Linked DNA regions of Aromatoleum petrolei. The protein of the gene in region 1 binds, or shares a complex with, the protein of each later gene. Links are inferred from orthologs where the notes say so. Each region holds a gene or a part of one and is shown in the gene's direction. Other genes may lie near its edges.

Region 1 (5,468 bases):
TCATGAAAAAAATATCTGTTCCGGCGTCCGGCCGGGATGGCGTCCCAGATCCCCGACAATGTTCTCGAATGCAGATCTTCATTGCCACTCGACCGTATCGGACGGCTGGCTGACTCCCGCCGAGGTGGTGCAGCGCGCAGCGGCCAATGGCGTCGAACTGCTGGCACTCACCGATCATGACGAAGTGGGTGGGATCGACGAGGCGGCGGCCGCGGCGTGCGAGTGCGGCATTGCGCTGGTCGCCGGGGTGGAAATATCGGTGACCTTCCGCGACGAGACCATCCATGTGGTCGGCCTGGGCATAGACCATCGCAATGCGCGACTGCTGGACGGGCTGGCCCAGGTGCGCAGCGGCCGCGAGCAGCGGGCGCAGGCCATGAGTGACGCGCTCGACGCGATCGGCCTGCATGGCGTACTCGAAGGCGCGCGCCGATTTGCGCGCAACCCGGCGATGGTCGGCCGCGCACATTTTGCCCGCCACATCGTTGCGAGCGGACTGATGCCCGATGTCGGGACAGTGTTCCGCTACTACCTGACCCGCGGCAAACCCGGCTTCGTTCCCCACGTGTGGGCGCGGCTCGAGGACGCGGTCGGCTGGATCCGCGCGGCCGGCGGCATCGCGGTGATTGCTCATCCCGGGCGCTACCGTCTCTCCGCAGGCGACATGGACGCGCTCTTCGACGCCTTCGTTGCCTGCGGCGGCGAGGCGCTGGAGGTCGTCTCCGGTGCGCATGCCGCTCCGGACGTGCAGCGCTTCGCGAGCGTTGCGCGCCGCCGTGGGCTGCTCGCCTCGCGCGCCTCCGATTTCCACGGTAGCAGCGAGAGCCCCGTCGATCTCGGTCGTTGCGATCCGCTGCCGCCCGACCTCGTTCCCGTCTGGTCGCGACTTGTGGCGCCAGCGCCCGTCGCCGCCGGGCTTCTCTGATCCGGAATGCATTCATGGCCCAGTTCTTTTCGCTTCACCCCGAGTTTCCCCAACCGCGGCTGATCCGCCAGGCGGCGGAGATCATGCGCGCCGGCGGGCTGGTCGCTTTCCCCACCGATTCGGCCTACGCGCTCGGCGGCCTCACCGGCGATGCTGATCTCCTGCAGCGGATCCGCAGGTTGCGTGGGGTGGACGAGCGCCACCACTTCACCCTGATGTGCCGCGACCTCTCGGAAATTGCAAAATACGCCCGGGTCGACAATGCCCAGTATCGTCTGCTGAAAGCGGTCACGCCGGGCCCGTACACCTTCATCCTCGAGGGTACGAAGGAACTGCCCCGGCGCGTGCTGCACCCCAAGCGCAAGACGATCGGGCTGCGCGTTCCCGAGCATCCCGTCGTGGCCGCGCTGCTGCAGGAACTGGACGAGCCCATCCTCACCTCCACGCTCCTCCTGCCCGATGACGATTTTCCGCTGACGGACCCCGAGGAAATCCGAGAACGTCTCGAGAAGCAGGTCGAACTCGTCATCGAGGCCGGCTATTGTGGCCCGGAGGCGACCACCGTGATCGACCTGACGTCGGGCGCCCCGGTGCTGATCCGCGCCGGCCGCGGGGATCTGGCGCCATTCGGTCTGGAGAACGACTGAAAGTGCCGGAGGAGGGCGTGCGGGGACGCGGGGGATTTCCCCGCTCTGCTAGAATGCGGCGTTTTGCCCCCTGACTTCATGGAATCGCTGATCGCCACCCTTGCCATCTGGGCCTTGCCGGTGCTGCTTGCCATCACGCTGCACGAGGCTGCGCACGGCTATGTGGCGCGGCATTTCGGCGATCCCACGGCGGAGCTCGAGGGACGCATCACCCTCAATCCCTTCAAGCACATCGATCCGGTCGGAACCGTGATCGTGCCGGGTGCCATCCTCGCGCTCAGTTCGCTGCTGGGGAGCGGAGGAATGCTGTTCGGCTGGGCGAAGCCGGTGCCCGTCAATTTCAATCGCCTGCGCCGGCCCAAGGCCGACATGCTCTGGGTGGCGGCGGCAGGGCCGTTCATGAATTTCCTGATGGCGCTCGGTTGGGCGCTGCTGCTGAAGTTCGGCATGTCCGATCCGCACGGCATGTACGCGGAACCGATGCGCGAGATGGGCATGGCCGGCATCCAGATCAATTCGGTGCTGATGCTGCTCAATCTCCTGCCGATTCCGCCGCTCGATGGCGGTCGCATCGTCGTCAGCCTGCTGCCGCACCGGCTGGCGTGGAAATTCGCGCGTATCGAGCCCTACGGCTTCCCGATTCTTCTCGTGCTCCTTTTCACCGGCATCCTCGGCCAAATCCTGTGGCCGCTGATCGCACTCTTTCAGATCCTTCTCGCGACGCTTTTCGGGTTTTAAATCATGTACGCAGAACGCGTTCTCTCAGGCATGCGCCCGACCGGGCGACTTCATCTCGGCCACTACCACGGCGTGCTCAAGAACTGGGTCAAACTGCAGGAGGAATACCCCTGCCTGTTCTTCGTTGCCGACTGGCATGCATTGACCACGGTCTACGATAATCCGGAGGTCATCACCGACAGCGTGTGGGACATGCTCGTCGACTGGCTCGCGGCCGGTGTCGATCCCGAGAAGGCGACCATCTTCATCCAGTCCAAGGTGCCCCAGCACGCCGAACTGCACCTGCTGCTGTCCATGATTTCGCCGGTGGGCTGGCTCGAGCGTGTCCCGACCTACAAGGACCAGCAGGAAAAGCTCGCCCACAAGGACCTCGCCACCTACGGTTTCCTCGGCTATCCGCTGCTGATGTCGGCGGACATCCTCCTGTACCGGGCAGACAAGGTTCCCGTCGGGGAAGACCAGGTTCCGCACATCGAATTCACTCGCGAGATCGCACGTCGCTTCAACCACATGTTCGGGCGCGAGCCCGGCTTCGAGGACAAGGCCAGGGAGGCCGTCAAGAAGCTGGGCGGCAAGACCGGCAAACTGTTCGAGGAGCTGCGCAAGCGCTTCCAGCAGGAAGGCGAAACCGAAGCGCTCGAGCAGGCGCGGCTCATCCTGCGCGATGCGGGCAGTGTCAGCCATGTCGATCTCGAGCGCCTGCACGGCTACCTCGAAGGCAGCGGCAAGATGATCCTCGTAGAGCCGGGTGCGCTCCTCACCGAGGCCGCGCGCATGCCCGGCCTGGACGGCCAGAAGATGTCGAAAAGCTACGGCAACACCATCTTCCTGCGCGAAGATCCGGCCACGGTGACGAAGAAGATCCGCACCATGCAGACCGACCCGGCACGTGTGCGCCGCACCGATCCAGGCGATCCGGAAAAGTGTCCGGTGTGGCAGTTTCATCTCATCTACTCCGACGATGACACGCGCAACTGGGTGCAGCAGGGTTGCCGCAGCGCCGGCATCGGTTGTATCGAGTGCAAGCAGCCGGTCATCGACGGCGTCCTCAAGGAACAGGTCATCATGCACGAGCGCGCCCAGCGCTACCTCGACGACCCCGCCCTGATGCGGCGCATTGTCGCCGACGGCTGCGAACGCGCCGCTGTGCTCGCCGAAGAGACGATGCGCGACGTGCGCGAGGCGATGGGCCTCTCATATCGCTGACGCACCGACAGACTGTGGCTTGCAGGATGAGCGTGGCATGAACATGCCGCTTGCACTGGCTCCGGCCGAGACACCCGTCCCGGTCGAGGTCTTCGCTCGCCTGTACGGCGAGCCGATGCTCGAGCTGCCCAAGGATCTCTACATCCCGCCCGACGCGCTCGAAATCTTCCTCGACGCCTTCGAGGGGCCGCTCGACCTGCTGCTCTACCTGATCCGCAAGGCCAACCTGAACATCCTCGACATCCCGATGGCGCCGCTCACCGAGCAGTACCTCGTCTATGTCGAGGCGATGCGCCGACACAACCTCGAACTCGCAGCCGACTATCTGCTCATGGCCGCGACGCTGCTGGAGATCAAGTCGCGCATGTTGCTGCCGCGCCCACCGCGCGAGAGCGAGGACGAATCGCTCGACCCGCGCGCCGAACTGGTACGCAGGCTGCTCGAATACGAGCAGATGAAGATGGCGGCTGCGCGGCTCGACGCCATGCCGCGAATCGAGCGCGACCACGAATGGGTCGGCATCTTCGTCGCCGAGAAAGTCATCGAGCGCCTGCCCGAGGTCAGTCTCCACGACCTGCAGTTCGCCTGGCTCAAGATCATGAAGAAGGCCCGGCTGACGCAGCATCACCAGGTGAAGCGCGATGAGCTGTCGGTGCGCGAACACATGACGACGATCCTGCGCAAGCTGGCTGACGGCGGCTTCGTCGTCTTCGACACCCTGTTCGAGTCCGCGCGCGGTCCTGCCAGTCTGGTCGTGAGTTTCCTCGCGGTGCTCGAGCTCGTGAAGGAAAAGCTGGTCCACGTCGCCCAGAACGAGCCCTTCGCGCCGATCTACGTGAAGCTTGCCGATGCAGCCAACGACGCCTGAAGACTTCAAGCGCGTGATCGAGACGGCTCTGCTGGCAGCAACTGCGCCGCTGCAGGTCGCGGACGTACGCCGCCTTTTCGATCCCGATCCCGGGGCCGATCTGGTCCGCCGACTGCTCGACGAACTCCGCGGCGAGTGGGGCGGGCGGGGCGTCGAGCTGGTGCAGATCGCCTCCGGCTGGCGTTTCCAGACGCGACCGGAGTACCAGGTGTTCCTCGATCGGCTGAAGGAAGAAAAACCGCCGAAGTATTCACGCGCCGTACTGGAAACGCTTGCGATCATCGCCTATCGTCAGCCTGTCACGCGTGGAGACATAGAGGACATCCGCGGCGTTGCAGTGTCTCCCAGCGTGTTGAAGACGCTGGAGTCGCGTGGGTGGGTAGACATCGTCGGCCATCGCGATACGCCGGGGCGTCCGGCCCTGTTTGCGACGACGCGGCGCTTTCTCGACGATCTGGGCCTGCGCAGCCTCACCGAATTGCCCGCGTTAACCGAAATTGAAAGGATCATGGATCTTGTCGACACCAAAGAAATCGAATCGGCCGCTCCGGCCGCCAACGAAGAAGAAGGCTGAGCCTGCGGCGGGTCCGCTGCGCCCCCATGGCGCCCGTCAGCCGGGCAGCGTTGACATGCCCGCGGAGACGGCGCGCGAGTTGCCCCAGCGGCGCGGGCCGGCCGCCGCTCGCGGGGCGCCGCAGGAAGAGCACGAACCGGAGCGGCTGCAGAAAGTCCTCGCCCGCCTCGGAATCGGTTCGCGGCGCGAGATCGAGGAATGGGTCGTCGCCGGGCGCATCACCGTCAATGGCGAACCTGCCGAACTGGGACAGAAAATCGGCCCCGGCGATCGCGTAAAGCTCAACGGCAAGCTCCTTTCGGTAAGATTTACGGCGCGCGCTCCGCGCGTGCTGATCTACCACAAGCCCGAAGGCGAAATCGTCTCGCGCGAGGATCCGGAAGGGCGGCCCACCGTCTTCGAGCGCCTGCCGCTTTTGCGCAAGGGGCGCTGGATCGCCGTCGGTCGCCTCGACTTCAACACCTCGGGCCTGCTGCTGTTCACCAACGACGGCGCTCTCGCCAACCGGCT
Region 2 (6,719 bases), 160 kb from region 1 along the record:
CGCCGGCCGACTGCACCTCGTTGTCGCGCAGGCGGAAGGAGATCAGGACGGCCTTCTTGATCCATTGGTTGACGGTCCAGTTGCCGTCGATCTTCTCGGCAACGCGCAGCTTGCCGCTGTCCAGTCCGTCGATGACGGTGGCAACGGCGTCGCGCACGATCGCGGGAGCAGAGGAGGGCGAGAGGCTGGCGCGGTTCTCGAAGGCGTCGTCGATGATTTTTTGCAGGTCTTGCATGGGGGATTTCCGTTTGTATTTCAAAGGGTTTGGCAGAAGGCGGCGATGCGCTCCGCAGCCTCGACACATTCGGCCGTGTCGGCCACGAGGGCGATGCGCACGAACCCGGCGCCCGGATTGACGCCGTTCGATTCCCGGGCGAGGAAGCTGCCCGGCAGAACCGTCACATTATATGCAGCCTGTAGTCGGCGGGCGAACTCGGTGTCGGGGATGGGCGTCTGCGCCCACAGGTAGAATCCGGCGTCGGGTTTCTGCACCTTGAGGTGCCTGGCGATGATGGGCATCGCACGGTCGAATTTGTCGCGGTAAAGGCGGCGATTCTCGACCACGTGCGCCTCGTCGTTCCAGGCGGCGATTGAGGCGGCCTGGATCGGGAGGCTCATGGCGCAGCCGTGGTAGGTACGGTAGCGCAGGAAGCCTTTCAGCACCTTCGCATCACCCGCGACGAAGCCCGAGCGCATGCCCGGCACGTTGGAGCGCTTGGACAGGCTGGAGAACATGACGAGGTTGCGGAAGTCGGTGCGGCCGAGCGCGTGTGCGGCCTGCATCGCGCCGACAGGGGGGGCGACGTCGTCGAAGTAGATCTCCGAATAGCACTCGTCGGCCGCGATCACGAAACCGTAGCGGTCCGACAACTCGAAGAGACGCGCCCACTCCGCCTGCGACAGCATGCGTCCGGTCGGATTGCCCGGCGAGCACACGAACACGAGCTGGATGTCGCGCCACACGGCATCGGGAATGCCGTCGAAATCCGAGCCGAAGCCGTTTTCGGGCAGGTTGTTGAGGAACACCGGTTCGGCTCCGGCGAGCAGGGCCGCGCCTTCGTAGATCTGGTAGAACGGGTTCGGGCTCAGCACCTTGGCGCCGGGGCGGCTGCCGTCGATCACCGCCTGGGCAAAGGCGAACAGCGCCTCGCGCGAGCCGTTGACCGGCAGCACCTGGGTCGCCGGATCGACCCTGGGGAGGCCGAAGCGGCGTTCCAGCCAGCCGGCGATCGCCACGCGCAACGGGTCTCCGCCTATCGTCGCGGGGTAGTTCGCGAGCCCCTGCAGGTTGTCGGTGAGCGCCTGCATGATGAAGGGCGGGGTCGGGTGCTGCGGTTCGCCGATCGACAGGCGGATCAGCTTCAGGTCGGCCGGGGGAACGACGCCGTCCATCAGCGCACGCAGTTTTTCGAAGGGATAGGGCTGGAGGCGGTCGAGGTTCGGATTCACGGCGGACTGTTTCGGCTTGTTTCGGAGGGCATGCGCCTGTGCTTGAACGCAAGGGCATCGAGCGCGCGATGGTATCATGACGCGCTTTCGCCGGCCCCGGCCGGCCCGTTCCCGCCACAACTCCTGTCCCGATTCGATCCGGCTCCGTTCCGAAGTGCGTCTCTCCAAGCTCAAACTCGCCGGCTTCAAGACTTTTGTCGATCCCACCACGGTGCTCACCCCCGGCAATCTCGTCGGTGTGGTGGGTCCGAACGGCTGCGGCAAGTCGAACATCATCGATGCCGTGCGCTGGGTGCTGGGTGAGACGCGCGCGAGCGCGCTGCGCGGCGAGTCGATGCAGGACGTGATCTTCAACGGCTCGACAACGCGCAAACCGGTATCGCGCGCGAGCGTCGAGTTGGTGTTCGACAACGCCGAGGGCCGCGCGGCAGGGCAGTGGTCGCGCTACGCGGAAATCTCCGTCAAGCGCGTGCTCGACCGCAGCGGTGAGTCGACCTACTTCCTCAACAACGTCCAGGTGCGGCGCAAGGACGTCATCGACCTCTTCCTCGGCACCGGCCTCGGTCCGCGCGCGTACGCGATCATCGAGCAGGGCATGATCTCGCGCATCATCGAGGCGCGTCCCGAGGAGGTGCGCGGCTTCCTCGAGGAGGCAGCGGGGGTCACGAAATACCGTGAGCGTCGTCGCGAGACCGAAGGACGTTTGTCGGACGCGCGCGACAACCTCGCCCGCCTTGATGATATTCGCATGGAGCTGGGCGAGCGTATCGGCCACCTGGAAGTGCAGGCGGAAATCGCCGTGCGTTATCGCGACCTGAGCGCCGCGCACACGCAGCGCCAGCAACTGCTGTGGCTGCTCAAACGCAACGAGGCGCGCGCCGAGCAGGCGCGAGTCGAAGGCGAGCTCAACCAGTTGTCGTCGAAGATGGAGGCGGACAGCTCCCGTCTGCAGGAACTCGAGAACGCCGTCGAAGAGGCTCGCGCGGGGCACTTCGACGCGTCGGAAGCCACCCATGCGGCTCAGTCGGACCTCTTTGCCGTGTCGGCGGAGGTGACGCGGCTGGAGGCTGAACTGCGCCACCTCGACGATGCGCGCAAGCGGCTCGAGGCCCGCCTCGCCCAGCTCGCGACCGACGAGGCGCACTGGCAGGAGCGCCAGGCGGGGCTGGGCGCAGAGCGCGAGCGCTGGACCGGACTGATCGACAACGCGGCGATGCGTGCCGAGCAGGCCGAGGCGCGTCACGCCGAGATCGCCGAGCGCCTGCCCGAGGCGGAGGCCGCGCGCCAGGCTGCCGACACGACCGTCGCGGCGGCGCGGCGCGAACTTGCGCAGACCGAGCAGCAGTTGCGCGTCGAGGAGGCCAAGCGCGCGAGCGCCGTGCGGGCGCTCGATGCGCTGAACCAGCGCCGCGGGCGCCTCGCGGGCGAATCGGGCGGCATCGAAGGGCCGGACGAGGCCGTCGTCGCGCAGCAGGAGGCGCGTCTCGAAGCCCTGCGCGAGGAACTGGAACGCCAGCAGGAAGAGCTCGGCGCCGTGCAGATGCGGCAGCCTGAGGCGCAGGCCGCGCTGAAGACCGCACTCGAGCATGAGCGGCAGGTGCAGCGGCGCCTCACCGAACTGCGGGCACGGCGCGATGCGCTGGTGCAGCTGCAGGCCAAGGTGCAGTCGCAGGGGCAGCTCGGCGACTGGTTGAAGCGCCACAAGCTGACCGAGCTGCCGCCGCTGTGGCGAGACCTGAGGGTCGAGCCGGGCTGGGAGATGGCGGTCGAGGCGGTGCTGCGCGAGCGGCTGGCTGCGCTGACCGGTGACGTCACCGAAGCCGCGCGCGCGATGTTCGATGATGCGCCGCCGGGATCCTTCGCGCTGGCCTTCGGCGACGGGGTGGAGCCGGCTGCGGCGGGGGCGCCACTACCCGGAACCTTCGCGCTGATCGACAGGATTTCCTTCGTCGCCGAGGGGCTTCGGCCGATCGTCGCCGACTGGCTGCGCGGCTGCCTGGCGACCGACGCTCTGGACCCCTGGGTCGAGCGGCGCGGAGAACTCGCCGCCGACCAGTGCCTCGTCGGGCCGGGCGGCCAGATCCTCACGCGGCATGCGCTGGTCCATTACGCGCCGGACAGCCGCACCCACGGCGTGATGGAGCGCCAGCGCGAGATCGACGGCCTGGCGGAGCAGCAGTTGGCGCTCGAGACAGAGGCCCATGTTGCCCACGACGCGTTGATTGCGGCAGAGGGTGTCGCCGCCGAGCTGCAGGAACGCGGCAACGCCTTGCGACGCGAGCTGCAGGCCGCGCAGCAGCAGGTGCACTCCGAGCAGGTCGAGCTCCTCAAGCTCACGCAGGCACGGCAGCGCGCCGAGGAGCGCCGTGCGCAGCTTGCGCGCGACCTTGATGACATCGTCCATCTCGAATCGACCGAGCGCGAGCATCTTGCCCGGGCGGAGATGGAGCAGGCACGCGCAGAGGAGTTGGCCGAGTTGCAGCGCGAGCGCCTCGATGGTGCGCTGGAGGTGCTGACCGAGCGCGACAACGTGCTGCGCGAAACACGCTCCCTCGAGCAGGCGCTTGCACGCGAACTGCAGGAGGCGCGCTTCTCCGAGCGCGAGTGCGCGGGCAAGCTCGAGGATATCGCGCGCAACCTGCAACTGGCCGGCGAGCAGCTCGGACGGATCGCGGTGGAGGTCGAGGCGCGCCGGCACGAGCTCGAGGCGACCGACAGCGGCCGCAGCCGCGATGCGCTGCAGGAGGCGCTCGAATTGCGGGCGCGGCGCGAGGCGGCGCTGGCGGCACGCCGCGATGCGCTGGAGATGGCGGCGATGCGGTTGAAGCAGACCGAGGAGCTGCGCCTGCGCACCGAGCAGGAGGCGGCGCCGGCGCGCGGACGGGTGGCCGAACTGCGCCTCGCCGTTCAGGCGGCGGAGCTCGCGGCGGCGCAGTTCGACGAGCGGCTCGTGGAGGCCCAGGCCGACGAGGCGGCGCTGCAGCCGCTGCTCGTGCCGGATCTGCGCGAGGGTTCGCTGGTGCGGGAAGTCGGACGGCTTGCGCGCGAGATCGCGGAGCTGGGTCAGGTGAACCTCGCGGCACTGGACGAGCTGCGCAGCGCGCAGGAGCGCAAGGGTTATCTCGACGTGCAGTTCGATGATCTGATGCAGGCGATCGGTACGCTGGAGGACGCGATCCGGCGCATCGACCGCGAGACGCGCGAACAGCTGCAGGACACCTACAATACCGTGACGCAGCATTTCGGCACGCTGTTCCCGCAGCTCTTCGGCGGTGGGCAGGCGCGGCTGGTGCTGACGGGCGACGAAATCCTCGATGCGGGCATCCAGATCGTCGCCCAGCCGCCCGGGAAGAAAAACAGCTCCATCCACCTGTTGTCGGGTGGCGAGAAGGCGCTGACGGCGATCGCGCTGGTGTTCTCGATGTTCCAGTTGAATCCCGCGCCCTTCTGCATGCTTGACGAGGTGGATGCGCCGCTGGACGATACGAATACCGAGCGTTACTGCCAGATGGTGAAGCGCATGTCATCGCAGACGCAGTTCGTCTTCATCAGCCACAGCAAGATCACGATGGAGATCGCGCAGCAGCTCGTGGGCGTGACGATGCAGGAACAGGGCGTCTCGCGCGTGGTGGAAGTGGATATGGAAGAGGCGCTGCGCCTGGCGGAGCCGGCAGCGGCCTGAAGATGAGCACCGCCGCGGCCCGCAACGGGGACGCGGCGGCAAGGTTTAACTGCGAAGCCCAGGGAATTGCGAGGTTCGGCGCGCGCAGCGGCGGGACCGACAACGGGAAGGAAGATGGATAACGAATTGCAGATCGGGTTGGCGGCGCTGGGGGTGGCTTCGGTCGTCGGAATCGTCGCGTACAACAAGTGGCAGGAACGCAAGCATCGGCGCGAGGCCGAGCAGGCCTTCCGGTCGGATCATCGCGACGTGCTGCTGGAGCCCGGGGGCGGCTCCGCGGACGAGGTTCCTGCCGAGCGCCTGGAGCCCTCGATGGGCGAGGCGGAACCGGAAGCCCGCCGTGCGGCCGCGGCCGTGCGCGATTCCGGTGTGCGCAAGGTGACGCCGGGCGTTCCGGATGCGGTCGATCAGCGCATCGACTGCGTGATCCGCATCGAGGCGATCGAGCCCTTGGAAGCGCCGCGCTTGTGGGCCGCACAGGGCGAGCAGCTGATGGGCATCTCCAAGCCCGTGCGCTGGTTCGCCTTCGATGATGCGGCCAATCTGTGGCGATCGCTCGACGCGCATACGGCGGGAGCCTTCCACTGGTTCTGCGCGGCGATGCAGACGGTCGACCGCAGCGGGCCGATCAGCGAGAACGATTTCCTGCATTTCTCCGGCGGCATGCAGCGCGTGGCCGAACAGTTCCTGGCAGTGCCGGCCGACCTGCCGGCGCGTGGCGAGGCGCTGCGCAATGCAGCCGAGCTGGACAAGTTCTGCGCCAATGTGGATGTGCAGATCGGCATCAACGTGGTGAGCAACGGGCAGCCCTTCGTCGGCACCAAGATCCGGGCGCTGGCGGAGTCGCACGGCATGACGCTGGGTCCGGACGGCTCCTTCCATGCGCGTGACGAGGAGGGCAATACCCTGTACACGCTGAGCAACATGGAGCCGGCACTGTTTGCAGTCGAAGAGATGCGCGACCTTGCCACCAACGGCCTCACGCTGGTGATCGACGTCCCGCGCGTGCCGAACGGCGTGTTCGCGTTCGAGCGCATGATGCGCCAGGCCATGCAGATGGCCGACGCCTTGCAGGGGACCGTGGTGGACGACAATCGTGCCCCGTTCGGTGCCGAGGCGGCGACGCTGATTCGCGGCCAGATCCAGCATTTCCAGGCACAGATGGCGAGCGGGGACGTGCCGGCCGGCGGCCCGCTGGCGCAGCGCCTGTTCTCGGTCTGATGATCGCTTCGGCCCAGACGTTCGAGCGCGCCGCGCAGTTGCGGCGCGAACTCGAAGGCCACAATTACGCGTACTACGTCCTCGACACGCCGACCGTTCCGGACGCGGAATACGATCGCCTGTTCCGCGAACTCGAAGCGCTTGAGCGCGAGTTTCCCGAGCTGGCCACGCCCGATTCGCCGACACAGCGGGTCGGCGGTGCGCCGATGCCCGAACTCGCACCTGTGCGGCATGCGGTGCCGATGCTGTCGATCCGCACCGAAACCGATACCACGAACGGCGGCGTGATCGCCTTCGACACCCGTGTGCGCAACGCGCTGGGACTCGGTCCTGCCGACGCGCCGGTGGAGTACCTCGGCGAACTGAA

The links.
Region 2: the proteins of ToN1_RS03985 (region 1) and smc are in contact, whole or in part, in a crystal structure (PDB 3ZGX), measured with the Bacillus subtilis proteins. The link is inferred for Aromatoleum petrolei from one-to-one orthologs.

Annotation. Positions count from the first base shown.
Region 1 is NZ_CP059560.1:873,188-878,655, reverse strand. What follows is about bases 2,681-5,468. They hold ToN1_RS03985 (segregation and condensation protein A), read left to right. Parts: upstream 2,681-3,553; coding sequence 3,554-4,384; downstream 4,385-5,468. Other genes in these bases: rluB (23S rRNA pseudouridine(2605) synthase RluB), read left to right, coding at 5,014-5,468; scpB (SMC-Scp complex subunit ScpB), read left to right, coding at 4,365-4,958; ToN1_RS03990 (tryptophan--tRNA ligase), read left to right, coding at 2,681-3,516. In the rest of the region: ToN1_RS04005 (3',5'-nucleoside bisphosphate phosphatase), read left to right, coding at 59-925; ToN1_RS04000 (L-threonylcarbamoyladenylate synthase), read left to right, coding at 940-1,572; ToN1_RS03995 (site-2 protease family protein), read left to right, coding at 1,651-2,310; more of ToN1_RS03990, read left to right, coding at 2,314-2,680. UniProt on the Bacillus subtilis protein: Participates in chromosomal partition during cell division. May act via the formation of a condensin-like complex containing Smc and ScpB that pull DNA away from mid-cell into both cell halves.
Region 2 is NZ_CP059560.1:1,027,797-1,034,515, reverse strand. What follows is about bases 1,293-5,331. They hold smc (chromosome segregation protein SMC), read left to right. Parts: upstream 1,293-1,603; coding sequence 1,604-5,131; downstream 5,132-5,331. Other genes in these bases: ToN1_RS04615 (cell division protein ZipA), read left to right, coding at 5,246-5,331; dapC (succinyldiaminopimelate transaminase), read right to left, coding at 1,293-1,449. In the rest of the region: dapD (2,3,4,5-tetrahydropyridine-2,6-dicarboxylate N-succinyltransferase), read right to left, coding at 1-235; more of dapC, read right to left, coding at 256-1,292; more of ToN1_RS04615, read left to right, coding at 5,332-6,352; NAD-dependent DNA ligase LigA, read left to right, coding at 6,352-6,719. UniProt on the Bacillus subtilis protein: Required for chromosome condensation and partitioning.